Nitratidesulfovibrio vulgaris str. Hildenborough: one gene and its partner. The protein of the gene in region 2 interacts with the protein of the main gene of each other region in a pairwise test. Links are inferred from orthologs where the notes say so. Each region holds a gene or a part of one and is shown on either strand. Other genes may lie near its edges.

Region 1 (3,066 bases), 2.3 Mb from region 2 along the record:
ATGTCGGCAGTGACGAACCGCGGACGCCCGATGGCAAGAAAGAGGAAATCGGCAGTACGGCATTCGGCCGCGAGGTCGGGGGTGCCCGAGTGGCAGACCGTCACCGTCGCGTTGGCGTACTTGCCCGGTGCGCCCAGCATGAGGGCGAGGGGCTTGCCCACGATGTTGCTGCGGCCCACCACCACGGCCTTGCGACCGGAGGGCGAGAGGTCGTACCGCTCCAGCAGCGTCATCACCCCGGCAGGGGTACAGGGACGGAACCCCGGCAGCCCGAGGGCGAGACGCCCCATGTTCTGGGGATGGAAGCCGTCCACGTCCTTGGCGGGGTCGATGGCCTCGAGGCAACGCTGGGCGTCGAGACCGCGCGGCAGGGGCAGCTGCAACAGGATGCCGTCGATGTCGGGGCGAACGTTCAGGTCGGCGATGAGCCGTTCAAGCTCTTCCTGTGTCGTGGTGGGGGCAAGGCGAAACGCCTCGGACACGATACCCGTATCGTGGCAGGCCCTTTCCTTGTTGCGCACATAGACCTGCGACGCGGGGTCCTCACCCACGAGGATGACCGCAAGCCCCGGTGCGCGGCGGGCGCGCGGGGTCAGCGCGGCTATCTCGGCGCGCAGTTCTTCGCGAATGGTGGCCGCTGTGGCCTTGCCGTCGAGCAATTGCATCGGCTCTCCTCCTGCTTGAAAAGAATACCGGCCGGAACCTGTAGGGGTTCCGGCCGGTTCACGGACGCACGTCAAGGGCGCGTGGCGGTGGGGCCATAAGCCCCGCTGAACGTACCCGTATCCGTCATGTCATCTCCGTTGGCGGGCCACACCGTCGGGGCGGGCCTTCGCTGGCGGCTTCATAACGGCTGCGGGCGCGAAAGGCAAGCGGACTAGGCGTCCTCGAACTCTTCGTCGCCCTCGTAGCCGAAGTGGGAGGCGATCATGGGGCCGAAGTAGATGCCCGCATCGTCGAGGTCCTCTTCGATGCGCAGCAACTGGTTGTACTTGGCAAGACGGTCGCTGCGGCACAGCGAGCCGGTCTTGATCTGCCCGGCGTTGAGCCCCACGGCGAGGTCGGCGATGAAGTGGTCTTCGGTCTCGCCCGAACGGTGCGAGATGACCGTGGTGTAGGCCGCCTGCTTCGCCATCTCGATGGTGTCGAGGGTCTCGGTGAGCGTGCCAATCTGGTTCAGCTTGATGAGGATGGAGTTGGCCACGCCTTCATCGATGCCCTGCGCGAGGATGTCGGGGTTGGTGACGAAGATGTCGTCGCCCACAAGCTGCACGGTGTCGCCCAGCTTGTAGGTGAGCTCGCCCCAGCCTTCCCAGTCGCCTTCGGCAAGGCCGTCTTCGATGGAGATGAGCGGATACTTGGCGGTGAACTCGCCGAGCCATTCGGTCATCTCGCTGTTGGAGAAGGTCTTGCCCTCACCCGCCAGATGGTACTTGCCGTCGCGGTAGAACTCGGAGGCGGCGGCGTCGATGGCCAGCGCTATTTCGGCGCCGGGGATGTAGCCCGACTCCTCGATGGCGCGGGTGATGTACTTGAAGGCCTCGTCGTGGCTCTTGAGGTTGGGGGCGAAGCCGCCCTCGTCGCCCACGCTGGTCACGTGACCGTCGGCGGCGAGCAGGGCCTTGAGGGTATGGAAGGTCTCGGCACCCATGCGGAGCGCGTCACGGAAGGTGGCGGCACCGATGGGCATGATCATGAATTCCTGGATGTCGAGGTTGTTGGGGGCGTGCGCGCCACCGTTGATGATGTTCATCAGCGGCACGGGCAGCACCTTGGCGTTGACCCCGCCGAGGTACTGGTACAGCGGCAGGCCGAGGAAGCTCGAAGCGGCACGGGCGGTCGCCAGCGAGACGCCCAGCATGGCATTGGCCCCGAGGCGTTCCTTGTTGTCGGTGCCGTCGAGGTCGAGAAGGGTGTTGTCGAGTTGCACCTGACGCAGGGCGTCGAGCCCGATGACGGCCTCGGCGATTTCGCCCATGACGTTGTCCACGGCCTTCTCCACGCCCTTGCCCTTGTAGCGGCCCTTGTCGCCGTCACGCAGTTCGAGGGCTTCACGGGTGCCGGTGGAGGCACCGGACGGCACGGCGGCACGCCCGGAATGGCCGGATTCGAGGGAGACTTCGACCTCGATGGTGGGATTCCCGCGGGAGTCAAGAATCTCGCGCGCCCAGACGGAAACGATGGTGCTCATGTGCATCTCCTTGCTTTCTGAGGTGCGGCGACGGTGCGCCGCCTTGCGCCGGTCAGCCCGCGGGAGGGTCTGCCGGGCCATTAGCCTGTCAGCGTTGTTCGCTTTCAAGATACAGCAATCTCAGGCCCTCCAGCAGCAGGTCGGGCCTGACATGGTCGAAACAGTCCGAAACCCGGGCCACGGCACGGGCGAAGCCGCCTGTGGCGACCACTTCAAGCGGTTCGGGCAACACCTTGCGCAGCCGCGCGGTCACACCTTCCGCAAGGGCGGCGAAACCGAAGATGAAGCCGTGATTGAGGCTCGTGGTGGTGCTTCGCCCGACAACGGGCATGTCCTCGCTCACTTCGAGGCTCACGCGGGGGAGCTTCGCCGTACGCGACGAAAGCGCCCCGGCAGAGGAAAGGACACCGGGACAAATCAGTCCACCAAGATACGCGTCGCCATCGACACAGTCAAATGTCGTTGCCGTGCCGAAATCGACGGAGACGAGCGCCCGTGCGTCGGGATAGAGCCTGCGGGCGGCGAACGCCGCCACCAGCCGGTCGGCACCCACTTCGGTGGGGCGCTCGTAGCGGTTCTCGAGCGGCACGGGCAGGTCGACATGCGCCAACTGCAACGGTCGCCACAGGAAACGCTCGCAGGCGTGGCGCAGCAGGGGGTCGAGGCTTGGCACAACAGAACTGCCCACGCACGCGTCGATGTCGTCCGCGCCAAGCCCCGCATGACGCATGATGTCCAGCAGCGCCAGCCCGAAGCCGTCACCCGTCTGCGTGCCGTCGGTAGGCAGGGCGTAGGACGTGAGCACGGTGCCTTCGGTGGCGATGCCCACCTTGACGTTGGTGTTGCCGATGTCGAAGAGAAGAAGATGACGTGCC
Region 2 (2,970 bases):
ACATCTTCGAGGCCGACGCCACGTCAGACACCACCGCCCGCGAGCGCGCGCGGCTCGACATCCTCGTCTACGGCAGCAGGTATGACAGCCAGTGGCCGCATGTCGAGGCTGACGCCGACTACGCCGACATCAAGGGTATCGTGGAACACTGCCTCGCCTTCCTGCACCTCGAGGGCGCCACCTTCACGCTTGCGGCGTCGCATCCGTTCCTGATGCCGTGTGTGGACGTCGCCGTGCAGGGCAGGCAGGTTGGCGTCATCGGGCGTGTGCGTCCTGAAATCGCCGATGCCTACCACGCCCGCAAGGACGCGTGGCTTGCCGACCTCGACCTCGACGTGCTGCGCGAGTTGCACGATGCCGCCCGCATCGCGTTCCGGTCGCTGCCCGTCTACCCGCCGGTGCGGCGCGACATCACCGTGGCAGCGCCCGGTTCGTTGCAGGTGGGTGCCGTACTCGACCATATCCTCGGGTTGCGCCTGCCGCTGCTTTGCGGCGTGGAACTCATCGACGTGTTCGAACCGGAAGGGAAGGACGAGCGTAACCTCACGTTCCGCATGACGTTCCGCCACGCCTCGCGCACCCTGAAGGATGCCGAGGTGGACAAGGAACGCGATAAAGTGGCACATTCCCTCGTGGAGAAGCTTCCCGTCCGCATCTGACGGGACGCCCGGACAGGAGGGCGCATGGAGGAGAAGACGTACCGTATCGGCGAGGCGGCCGAGTTGCTCAACCTCAAGACCTATGTGTTGAGGTTCTGGGAGACCGAGTTCCCCCAGCTCGACCCTTTGCGCACGGAGAAGGGGCAGCGCCTCTATTCCGAGCGTGATATCGCCGTGTTGCGTCGCATCCGCCACCTCCTGCACGAAAGGGGACTCACCATAGAGGGTGCCCGTCGTATCCTCGCCGAAGAAGGCGGTCATGCCGCCGCAGAACCATTGCCGGTCGTCGCACCGGACTCCGCAGACACCACCCCCGCCGTAGCCGCATCGTGCGACTGCGGCGGGGTCGTCCGCGACATCGTCGCGGAGCTCGAGCAGTTGCGACGGCTTCTTGCCGGAACCTCCTGACGCCTTGCGCGTCGTTGCGGGGCGCCGCCCCGCCGAGAGACCCCACCATGATTCTTTCCCCCTCGCTTCTGTCGTCCGATTTCGGTCGACTCACGGAAGAACTCGCCGCGCTTGAAGCGGCGGGCGTCAAGTGGGTCCACTGGGATGTGATGGACGGTCGCTTCGTGCCCAACATCACCTACGGACAGCCTGTCATCAGCCACCTGCGCAAGAAGAGCGGCCTCTTCTTCGATGTGCACCTCATGGTCCATGAACCGGAACGCTATCTTGCCGACTTCGCCAAGGCGGGGGCGGATATGCTGGTGGTACATGCCGAGGCGACCAACCACCTGCAACGCACACTGGCGGAGATTCGCCGCCTCGGGTGCAAGGCGGGGGTGGCGCTCAACCCGCACACGCCGCTTTCGGTGCTCGACTACGTGCTCGAAGATGTGGATATGGTGCTCATCATGAGCGTCAACCCCGGCTTCGGGGGGCAGAAGTTCCTGCCCGCCACGTACCGCAAGATACGCGACCTGCGCGCCATGCTCGATGCCCGTGGCCTTTCCGCGCATATACAGGTCGATGGCGGTGTCGACCCTTCCAACACGGCAGCCCTCGTCGAGAGCGGGGCCGATGTGCTGGTGTCCGGGTCGGCGTTCTTCGGTTTTCCGCCGTATGACCAGCGCCTGCGCGCTTTCGAGGACGCAGCGGCTGCCGCACGCCCCGCGAACTGAAACGTGTTCTCATCCGTTGCCATGCGCCACGGAACAGACTAGGGGAAGCCACCCGGCCCGTACCGGGGCAACCCGCCGATGGAGGAATCAATGCCGTCTCGCAAGGATTTTGCCAATGCCATTCGCGTCCTGAGCATGGATGCGGTCGAAAAGGCCAAGTCGGGGCACCCCGGTGCACCCATGGGTATGGCCAACATCGCCGAAGCCCTCTGGAGAGGGCCGCTGCGCCACAACCCCGCCAACCCGCACTGGCCCGACCGTGACCGTTTCGTGCTCTCCAACGGGCACGGTTCCATGCTCATCTACGCGCTGCTGCATCTCACCGGCTATGCCGTGAGCATGGACGACATCCGTGATTTTCGCCAGATGGGCTCGCGTACGCCGGGACACCCCGAGTACGGCATCACCCCCGGGGTCGAGACCACCACCGGCCCCCTCGGGCAGGGCATCGCCACCGCCGTGGGTATGGCCATGGCCGAGCGTATGCTCGCCACCGGGTTCAACCGTGACGGCTTCCCCGTGGTCGACCACCACACCTATGTGTTCCTTGGTGACGGCTGCATGATGGAAGGCATCTCGCACGAGGCATGCTCCCTTGCGGGCACGCTGGGCCTCGGCAAGCTCATCGCCTTCTACGATGACAACGGCATCTCCATCGATGGCGAGGTCAAGGGCTGGTTCGCCGACGACACCCCCGCCCGCTTCGAAGCCTACGGCTGGCATGTGGTACGCGATGTTGATGGCCACGATGCTGCGGCCCTCGATGCCGCCCTCGCCGCCGCGCGTGCGCAGACCGGCAAGCCCAGCCTCATCTGCTGCAAGACCTGCATCGGCAGTGGTGCCCCCAACAAGTGCGGCAGCCACGACTGCCACGGTTCGCCTCTGGGCGAGGCCGAGATTGCCGCCGCCCGCGAGGCCATGAACTGGCCGCACCCGCCGTTCGAGATTCCCGCCGACATCTATGCCGCGTGGGATTGCCGCGACAAGGGTGCCAAGGACGAAGCCGCATGGCGTGAGATGTTCGAGGGCTACCGCAAGGCGTACCCCGACCTTGCCGCCGCATTCGAACGCCGCATGTCCGGTGAACTTCCCGCCAACTGGGAAGCCGAGGTCGAAGCCTGCATCGCCGCCACCGACAGCGCCGCAGAGAAGCTGGCGACGCGTGTGGCTTCGCGCAACGCCCTCAA

Evidence for each region. The genes of interacting proteins can lie anywhere in the genome.
Region 1: the proteins of rpe (region 2) and eno interact in binary tests that used the Escherichia coli proteins (3 or more experiments, as listed by UniProt). The link is inferred for Nitratidesulfovibrio vulgaris str. Hildenborough from one-to-one orthologs.

The regions. Positions count from the first base shown.
Region 1 is NC_002937.3:364,221-367,286, reverse strand. Bases 35-3,029 are described here. They hold eno (phosphopyruvate hydratase), read right to left. Parts: upstream 2,192-3,029; coding sequence 878-2,191; downstream 35-877. Other genes in these bases: DVU_RS01590 (type III pantothenate kinase), read right to left, coding at 2,280-3,029; folD (bifunctional methylenetetrahydrofolate dehydrogenase/methenyltetrahydrofolate cyclohydrolase FolD), read right to left, coding at 35-665. Outside these bases: more of folD, read right to left, coding at 1-34; more of DVU_RS01590, read right to left, coding at 3,030-3,066. UniProt on the Escherichia coli protein: Catalyzes the reversible conversion of 2-phosphoglycerate (2-PG) into phosphoenolpyruvate (PEP). It is essential for the degradation of carbohydrates via glycolysis.
Region 2 is NC_002937.3:2,641,808-2,644,777, reverse strand. Bases 50-2,948 are described here. They hold rpe (ribulose-phosphate 3-epimerase), read left to right. Parts: upstream 50-1,114; coding sequence 1,115-1,783; downstream 1,784-2,948. Other genes in these bases: tkt (transketolase), read left to right, coding at 1,874-2,948; DVU_RS11840 (MerR family transcriptional regulator), read left to right, coding at 684-1,067; pheT (phenylalanine--tRNA ligase subunit beta), read left to right, coding at 50-659. In the rest of the region: more of pheT, read left to right, coding at 1-49; more of tkt, read left to right, coding at 2,949-2,970. UniProt on the Escherichia coli protein: Catalyzes the reversible epimerization of D-ribulose 5-phosphate to D-xylulose 5-phosphate.